Regions from separate parts of the Pseudomonas tremae genome, predicted to be linked through region 1. Evidence: predicted binding sites of a transcription regulator. Region 1 holds the regulator's gene; the other holds the start of a gene.
What was found. The regulator FliA, encoded in region 1, starts transcription of late flagellar genes. The targets are predictions, from matches to a motif close to CTAAAGTTTNNNNNNNNNNNGCCGNTAA.

Region 1 (4,178 bases):
GGAGGAAGCCGGCGCCGCCTTTTACAGTGTGAAAACCGCGAAAAATTGCATTGAGCAGGTCAGCATCATCCGGTCGGCTTTCCAGCTCGACCAACTGCTCTGACAACTGCTCCAGAATTTCGCCGGCCTCTACCAGAAAATCCTGAAGGATTTCTTCATCGGCGCCGAAGCTCATGGGGTGCTCCCTAAATTAACCGTCAACAGACCTTAGAAGCCGAGGCTCGATAGCAGATCGTCTACATCATCCTGTCCGGATACGACGTCTTCACGTTTATCGGCATGAATCTGCGGACCTTCACCCTTGGCGAGATGTTTTTTAGGATCTTTTTCTGCAAGGATGGATTCTTCGTCATGTTCGATGCCTGCGAAGCGATCGACATGGCTGGCCATGAGCACCAGCTTGAGCAGATTGCTCTCAACTTCAGTGACCAGCTGCGTAACGCGCTTGATCACCTGACCCGTAAGGTCCTGATAATCCTGAGCAAGCAGAATATCGTTGAGATGGCCGGCAACCTGGTGGGTTTCCTTTTCGGTGCGCGTCAGAAAACCGTCGACTCGCTTGGCCAGCTCGCGAAACTCTTCAGCGCTGATTTCGCGGCGCATGAAACGCCCCCAATCCTCGCTCAAAGCCTTGGCGTCGGAACTCAGGCCATTCATGACCGGCGTACTTTCCTCGACCAGGTCCATCGTGCGGTTGGCTGCGTTCTCGGTCAGCCTGACTACGTACGACAGGCGTTCGGTGGCGTCGGTGATTTGCGACACTTCCTCGGCCTGAGGCATGTGCGGATCGATATGAAAGTTGACGATTGCACTGTGAAGCTCACGCGTCAGCTTGCCCACTTCCTGATAAAGGCCGCGGTCACGTGTCTGATTGAGCTCATGGATCAGTTGCACAGCCTCGCCGAAACGACCCTTTTCAAGGCTGGTAACGAGTTCCTGCGCGTGTCTTTTTAGGGTCGACTCAAAGTCGGCCATCGAATCATTGTTATCCATAGCGCCCTCGCGGCATGCATCAGCTATTGACGCGGTCAAAGATCTTTTCGATCTTCTCTTTCAGCGCTTGAGCCGTGAATGGCTTGACTACATAACCGTTCACCCCGGCCTGAGCAGCTTCAATGATCTGCTCACGCTTGGCTTCTGCAGTGACCATCAGCACGGGAAGATTCTTGAGGCGATCATCCGCACGGACCTGACGCAACAGATCGATACCGGACATGCCAGGCATGTTCCAGTCGGTCACCAGAAAGTCAAAGGCACCGCTTTGCAGCATCGGCAGTGCGGTCAGACCATCATCCGCTTCCGATGTGTTGGTAAACCCCAGATCACGCAAAAGGTTCTTGATGATCCGCCGCATCGTTGAGAAGTCATCAACGATGAGGATTTTCATGTTCTTGTCCAATTCGACCTCCAAGCAGTCTTTAACGCATTCAGCACCTGAACACGCTGTTCACTCAATACTGGCACAGCACACCTCCAGCTATACGAAACGACGACGGGCTTGGCACAACGACAGGCAAAGACCTTGAACGAAAGCCCATCGAGACAATGTTCGATGGGCTTGCGTCTCGTTCATCCTGTTACCACGTAACGCTTTGCACAGCCGGCATGCAGACAACTCGCGACTTGCGTCGCGGATTGCCGTCAACGCGCTCGCCACTCCCCCAAACGCCCTCGCAAACGAGCTGCGCACTGGCTGTGTAACTGACTGACTCGAGATTCGCTGACCCCAAGAACCTCTCCGATTTCCTTGAGATTCAGCTCTTCGTCGTAGTACAGCGCCAATACCAGACGCTCACGCTCTGGCAGATTGGCAATTGCATCGGCCAACGCAGCCTGGAAGCGCTCGTCTTCCAGATCGCGCGACGGCTCAAGCGAACCGCTTGCACCGTCCTCGTGCAGCCCTTCATGATCCCCGTCCTGCAAAAGGTCGTCGAAACTGAAAAGGCGGCTGCCCAAGGTGTCATTCAAAATCCCGTAATAATCATCAAGACTCAACTGGAGTTCGGCAGCAACCTCGTGATCTTTAGCGTCACGACCGGTTTTAGCTTCAATTGCCCGAATTGCGTCACTGACCATGCGCGTATTGCGGTGTACCGAACGCGGAGCCCAGTCACCCTTGCGGACCTCATCGAGCATCGCACCACGGATACGAATGCCGGCATAGGTCTCGAAGCTCGCACCCTTGGTGGAGTCATATTTGGTAGAGACTTCAAGCAGACCGATCATGCCGGCCTGGATCAGATCCTCGACCTGCACGCTGGCTGGCAAACGCGCCAGCAAGTGGTAGGCAATGCGCTTGACCAAAGGCGCATAGCGCTCGATCAGCTCATATTGTGAGTTCCGAGAAGTCTTGCTGTACATCTGGTAGCCGCTCGCAGTCATTGCACAGGCCCCGCACTGGTCTGGTGAACGAGTCGCTCAACGAAGAACTCGAGATGACCCCGCGGATTGGCCGGCAACGGCCAGGTATCAACCTTCTGGGCAATAGCCTTGAACGCCAGTGCACATTTGGAACGCGGGAATGCTTCGTAGACGGCACGCTGTTTCTGCACGGCCTTGCGCACGCATTCGTCATACGGCACAGCGCCTACATACTGCAGGGCAACATCAAGAAAACGGTCTGTCACTTTGGTGAGCTTGGCGAACAGGTTGCGCCCTTCCTGAGGGCTCTGAGCCATGTTGGCCAGGACCCGGAAGCGGTTCATGTCGTAGTCGCGGTTGAGCAGTTTGATCAGGGCGTAGGCATCGGTGATCGACGTGGGCTCGTCGCACACCACCAGCAGCACTTCCTGAGCAGCGCGCACAAAGCTCACCACTGATTCGCCAATACCGGCAGCCGTGTCGATCACCAGTACGTCGAGATTGTCGCCAATATCGCTGAACGCCTGGATCAGACCGGCATGCTGGGCCGGAGACAGATGCACCATGCTCTGGGTGCCGGAAGCTGCAGGCACGATACGAACCCCGCCCGGCCCCTGCAATAGAACATCGCGCAGTTCGCAGCGACCCTCTATGACATCGGCAAGCGTGCGCTTCGGCGTCAGGCCCAGCAAGACGTCGACATTGGCCAGACCAAGATCGGCATCAAGCAGCATAACGCGCCGGCCAAGCTCGGCGAGGGCCAGTGAGAGGTTCACTGACACGTTAGTCTTACCGACGCCACCTTTGCCGCCGGTCACCGCGATCACCTGTACGGGATGCATGCTGCCCATGTTATTTCTTTACCTTGTCTTGCGTAGACCGAAACCACACCGAGAACCGCACATTCACTAATGAACAATGCCAGGCAGACCGTTGATGCAGGGACATTTCAATAATATCCATCACTTAACCCACTCTCTTGCCAGGGGTGTGATAGAGGTCGGCAAACATATCAGCCATCGCTTCCTCGCTCGGCTCATCCTGCATCTGAACGCTCACCGCACGGCTAACCAGTTGGTGACGGCGTGGAATATGCAGATCTTCAGGAATACGTGGACCGTCCGTCAGGTAGGCCACTGGTAGTTCGTGACTGATCGCCAGGCTCAGGACTTCGCCGAGGCTGGCTGTTTCATCGAGCTTGGTCAGAATGCATCCGGCCAGGCCACAACGTTTGTAACTGTGATAAGCCGCTGTCAGTACCTGCTTCTGGCTAGTTGTTGCCAGTACCAGGTAGTTGCGCGATTTTATGCCACGCCCTGCCAGACTCTCCAGCTGCATGCGCAGCGCAGGATCACTGGCCTGCAGGCCGGCGGTATCGATCAGCACCACGCGCTTGCGCAGCAGTGGCTCGAGAGCCTGAACCAGAGACTGGCCCGGATCGACATGGGTAACCGGCACGTTGAGAATGCGCCCGAGCGTCTTGAGCTGCTCCTGGGCACCGATGCGGAAACTGTCCATGCTGACCAGAGCGATATTCTGCGGACCGTACTTCAGCACGTAGCGGGCTGCCAGTTTGGCCAGTGTGGTGGTCTTGCCCATACCGGCAGGACCGACCATGGCGATCACGCCGCCCTCTTCCAGCGGCTCAATGTCAGGCACGGCAATCATGCGGGCCAGATGCGCCAGCAACATGCGCCATGCCTGACGAGGCTCGTCTATGTCGGGGATCATCGACAGCAGGTCGCGGGACAGCGGGCCGGACAAGCCGACACGTTGCAGACGGCGCCAGAGGTTGGCCTGCTGCGGACGGCTGCCCT
Region 2 (4,178 bases), 2.2 Mb from region 1:
GCCCTTCAAGAAACAGTGTGCGCTTGATCAGCTTGTCTGCGTACTTCATCGCATGGATGGACTCGTGGTACTCATGCCCGCCGAGCTTTTTCAGGCCCCAGTCTTCGTACATACGTGCATGCAAAAAGTACTGATTGATAGCGACCAGCTCGTTTCCGAGGATCTTGTTGAGATGCTGGATGACTGTAATGTCGCCTTTCATGTTCGAGGTCCTGCCGATGGATGGTGTCGATAAGCTGCGAGTGTGAGCTGCGCTCCATCGTCTGTCAAACCTAAGTGTTTGAATAATAAGTGAATTTAAATAGGAATAAGAATGTTTGAGTTCCGCATCTTGACGCTAAGCGCTTGAATTACAGGCATAAAAAAACCGGACATGACGTCCGGTTCTTGAAAACGGGGTATTCAGGCAGCTGAAAATTTTGCGGGATATGCCAGCGCCGCATGACTGCTTTGCAGTTCGGTCAGGGTGTCACGCACCACTTCTTTCGCCAGGCAGGCGCATTTTCCACATTTACTCGCGACGCCCAGCGTTTCGCGGACTTCACGATAACTGCAGCAGCCTTCCAGAATTGCATCCCGGATTTGACCGTCTGTGACACCTTGGCAGAGGCAAACATACATAAGCTATGGACCGTCGCTGGTTTATTGCTTGATGTGAAGGAGACTAATGCTAATGAGAATGCTTGTCAAAACTGTTTTGGGTTCGATTCAGGTAGGGCGATGAGTGGTCGGCGGGTTGATTGCGTAGCGCGAAGAATGCCCGCCACTTTTTGGCAGACATGAAAAAACCGGCGCAAGGCCGGTCTGTTCACTGAGCTGTCGACCTCAGTCGTCGAAGTCTTGCCAGCCGCCCATTTCTTTCCAGCGGTTGACGATGCCGCAGAACAGCTCAGCGGTCTTTTCGGTGTCGTAGCGTGCCGAGTGAGCTTCACGGCCGTCGAAGTCGATTCCGGCGGCCTGGCAGGCTTTGGCCAATACGGTCTGGCCGTAGGCGAGGCCGGCAAGCGTGGCCGTGTCGAAGCTGGAGAACGGGTGAAACGGGTTGCGCTTCATGTCCATCCGGGCGACAGCCGCGTTGACGAAGCCGAGGTCGAAGCTGGCGTTGTGACCGACCAGTACCGCGCGTTTGCAGCCATTGGCTTTAAGCGCCTTGCGCACGCCGCGGAAGATATCGTTAATTGCGGTCTCTTCGCTGACCGCCATGCGCAACGGGTGATCGAGCTTGATGCCGGTGAACTCCAGCGCAGCCGCCTCGATGTTGGCGCCCTCGAAGGGCTCGACGCGGAAAAAATAGGTGTGCTCGGGGAACACAAAGCCTTTTTCATCCATGCCGATGGTGACAGCGGCAATTTCCAGCAGGGCATCGGTGGCGGAGTTGAAACCACCGGTCTCGACGTCGACGACTACCGGCAGGTAGCCGCGAAATCGCGCTGCCATCGGGTGACGGGAACCGCCGCCACCGCCGTGGCCTTCGTGTTCTTCGTCAAAATGATCTTCACTCACGCGTGTTCCTCCAGACGCCAGCGCAGTGTTTCACCAGCGCGCAGCGGGATAACGGTCAACTCGCCAAACGGCAGGCTGGCAGGGGCGGTCCACTCGTCACGCACCAGCGTGATGGTGTCCTGATTGGCAGGCAGGCCATAGAACGCCGGACCGTGAAGGCTGGCGAAGCCCTCCAGCCTGTCCAGCGCGTTACGCTGTTCGAACGCTTCCGCGTACAGCTCGATCGCTGCGTAGGCCGTGTAGCAACCGGCACAACCGCACGCGTTTTCCTTGGCATGCTGAGCATGCGGTGCCGAGTCGGTGCCCAGGAAAAACTTGTTGCTGCCGCTGGTGGCCGCGTCGAGCAACGAAGCCTGATGCGTATTGCGCTTGAGGATCGGCAGGCAATAGAAGTGCGGACGAATCCCGCCGACCAGCATGTGGTTGCGGTTGTACAGCAGGTGGTGCGCAGTGATGGTCGCCGCCACATTGGCCGAGGCTTCGTTGACGAACTGCACGGCCTCGCCGGTGGTGATGTGTTCGAACACCACTTTGAGGGTCGGAAAGCGTTCGACCACACGACGCAGATGTTCGTCGATGAACACTTTTTCGCGATCGAAGACATCAATCTCGCCGCGTGTCACTTCCCCGTGTACCAACAGCAGCATGCCGACTTCGGCCATTGCCTCCAGGGCCGGGAAGATCTTGTCGATGCTGGTGACACCGGAATCCGAGTTGGTGGTCGCCCCGGCCGGATACAGTTTGGCAGCGTAGACAAAGCCGCTGGCCTTGGCTGTGCGGATGTCTTCGGGTGTGGTCTGGTCGGTGAGGTAAAGCACCATCAACGGTTCGAAGCGGCTGGCTGCCGGACGTGCGGCCAGAATGCGCTGGCGATAAGCGTCGGCTTGTTGCGCGTTGCGAACCGGAGGTACGAGGTTGGGCATGATGATTGCGCGGCCAAAAGTTCGCGCTACGTCGGCAACGGTATGAGGCAAGACAGCTCCGTCACGGAGGTGAATATGCCAGTCGTCGGGACGCAGAAGGGTCAGGCGGTCAGACATTGGGGATTCCAGGCGGGTCAAACTCGTTGGGAATGCTACCGGAAAAGCCTCTCTCAGGCATCCGCTATCAAGTTTTGCATGAAGTTACCGATAGCTCCCTTGTCAGTCAGCATTTTTCTGTTTCGCGTTCATTTCCAGTGGAGCCTCCCGTGCGCCAGCGATATTTAGCCCTGCTCAGCATGTTTGCCAGCCTTCCGGCGATGGCTATCAGTTTCCAGACGCGTCTGGAGAGCATCGAGTGGAAGGTCGAAGGCGATCAGTTCGAATGCCGCCTGACTCAGCCGATCACCGATTTCGGTGCGGGCGAGTTCGTGCGCCGTGCGGGAGAGCAGGCGACATTTCGCCTCAAGGCGTCCTATAACATGCTGGGCAATGGCTCTGCGACATTGCTGGCCGCCGCCGCGCCCTGGCAGCCTGGGCGTGGTGATATCAACTTGGGTTCAGTGCGCGTCATGAATGGCGACATTCCGTTCAACACTTCCCAAGCGCAGGCAGGGCGGCTGATCAGCGGCCTGATGGACGGGCGCAGCCCGCTGATTCGTCACTACAACCGCGACGGCGGTCTGATGGAAATACGCTTGCTACCTGTCAAATTCAGCAAGGCGTTCAGTGAATATCAGGCTTGTACCGCCAAGCTGTTGCCGATGAATTTCGATCAGATCAAACAGGCTGAAGTGGGTTTTCCTGGCGGTGGTATCGAGCTGGATGGCCGTGCAAAAGCGCGTCTGGACAACATGGTTGCCTACTTGAAGGCTGATCCGACCGTCAACCGCGTCGAGCTTGATGGCCATTCGGACAACAGCGGCAATCGCCTTACCAACCGTGACTTGTCTCGCCGCCGGGCACTGGCAGTCATGGACTATCTCAAGGCTCAGGGTATCCCGGAGCAGCAGATCACCTTGCGCTTCCACGGTGAGCGCTACCCGCTGGCGCCCAACACCAACGAAGCCAACCGCGCGCGCAACCGTCGGGTGAACGTACACCTTGAGCGCGTAGCGCCCGATGAGCGCCCGGTGCCTGTTGCCTCCTCGGCAAGCGCCGCACACACGTCCTGAGCCCTCGTCAGGCTGCTGGATACGTCGCCTTGTCGTCACAAGCTGTCGCGCCCCTGTAAATCTGCTGGCTTGAACGGTAGAATCCACGGTTTTCCGTACAACCCGGTGGAGTGATGGCATGGCGGACGTAAACAAGGTAGTTCTCGCGTATTCCGGTGGCCTGGACACTTCGGTGATCCTCAAGTGGCTGCAAGATACGTACAACTGCGAAGTGGTGACCTTTACCGCTGACCTGGGTCAGGGTGAAGAGGTCGAACCGGCACGCGCCAAGGCTCAGGCCATGGGCGTGAAAGAAATCTACATCGATGACCTGCGCGAAGAGTTCGTGCGCGATTTCGTGTTCCCGATGTTCCGTGCCAACACTGTCTACGAAGGCGAGTACCTGCTGGGTACTTCCATCGCTCGTCCATTGATCGCCAAGCGTCTGATCGAAATCGCCAATGAAACCGGCGCTGACGCCATCTCCCACGGCGCAACCGGCAAAGGCAACGACCAGGTGCGTTTCGAACTGGGTGCCTACGCGCTCAAGCCTGGCGTCAAGGTGATTGCTCCGTGGCGTGAGTGGGATTTGCTGTCGCGT

Region 2: I9H09_RS18310 (flagellar protein MotY) is a predicted target of FliA. The motif match lies at 2,610-2,637, and genes of this name have one in related genera.

What each region holds. Positions count from the first base shown of each region.
Region 1 covers NZ_CP066270.1:1,888,149-1,892,326, reverse strand. The annotation lists gene I9H09_RS08770 (chemotaxis protein CheA) at 1-175, opposite strand, end outside; gene I9H09_RS08765 (protein phosphatase CheZ) at 208-993, opposite strand; gene I9H09_RS08760 (chemotaxis response regulator CheY) at 1,013-1,387, opposite strand; gene fliA (RNA polymerase sigma factor FliA) at 1,642-2,382, opposite strand; gene fleN (flagellar synthesis regulator FleN) at 2,379-3,212, opposite strand; gene flhF (flagellar biosynthesis GTPase FlhF) at 3,328-4,178, opposite strand, start outside.
Region 2 covers NZ_CP066270.1:4,054,343-4,058,520, reverse strand. The annotation lists gene bfr (bacterioferritin) at 1-202, opposite strand, end outside; gene I9H09_RS18325 (bacterioferritin-associated ferredoxin) at 403-621, opposite strand; gene rnt (ribonuclease T) at 826-1,503, opposite strand; gene pyrC (dihydroorotase) at 1,500-2,543, opposite strand; gene I9H09_RS18310 (flagellar protein MotY) at 2,693-3,598, shown strand; gene I9H09_RS18305 (argininosuccinate synthase) at 3,717-4,178, shown strand, end outside.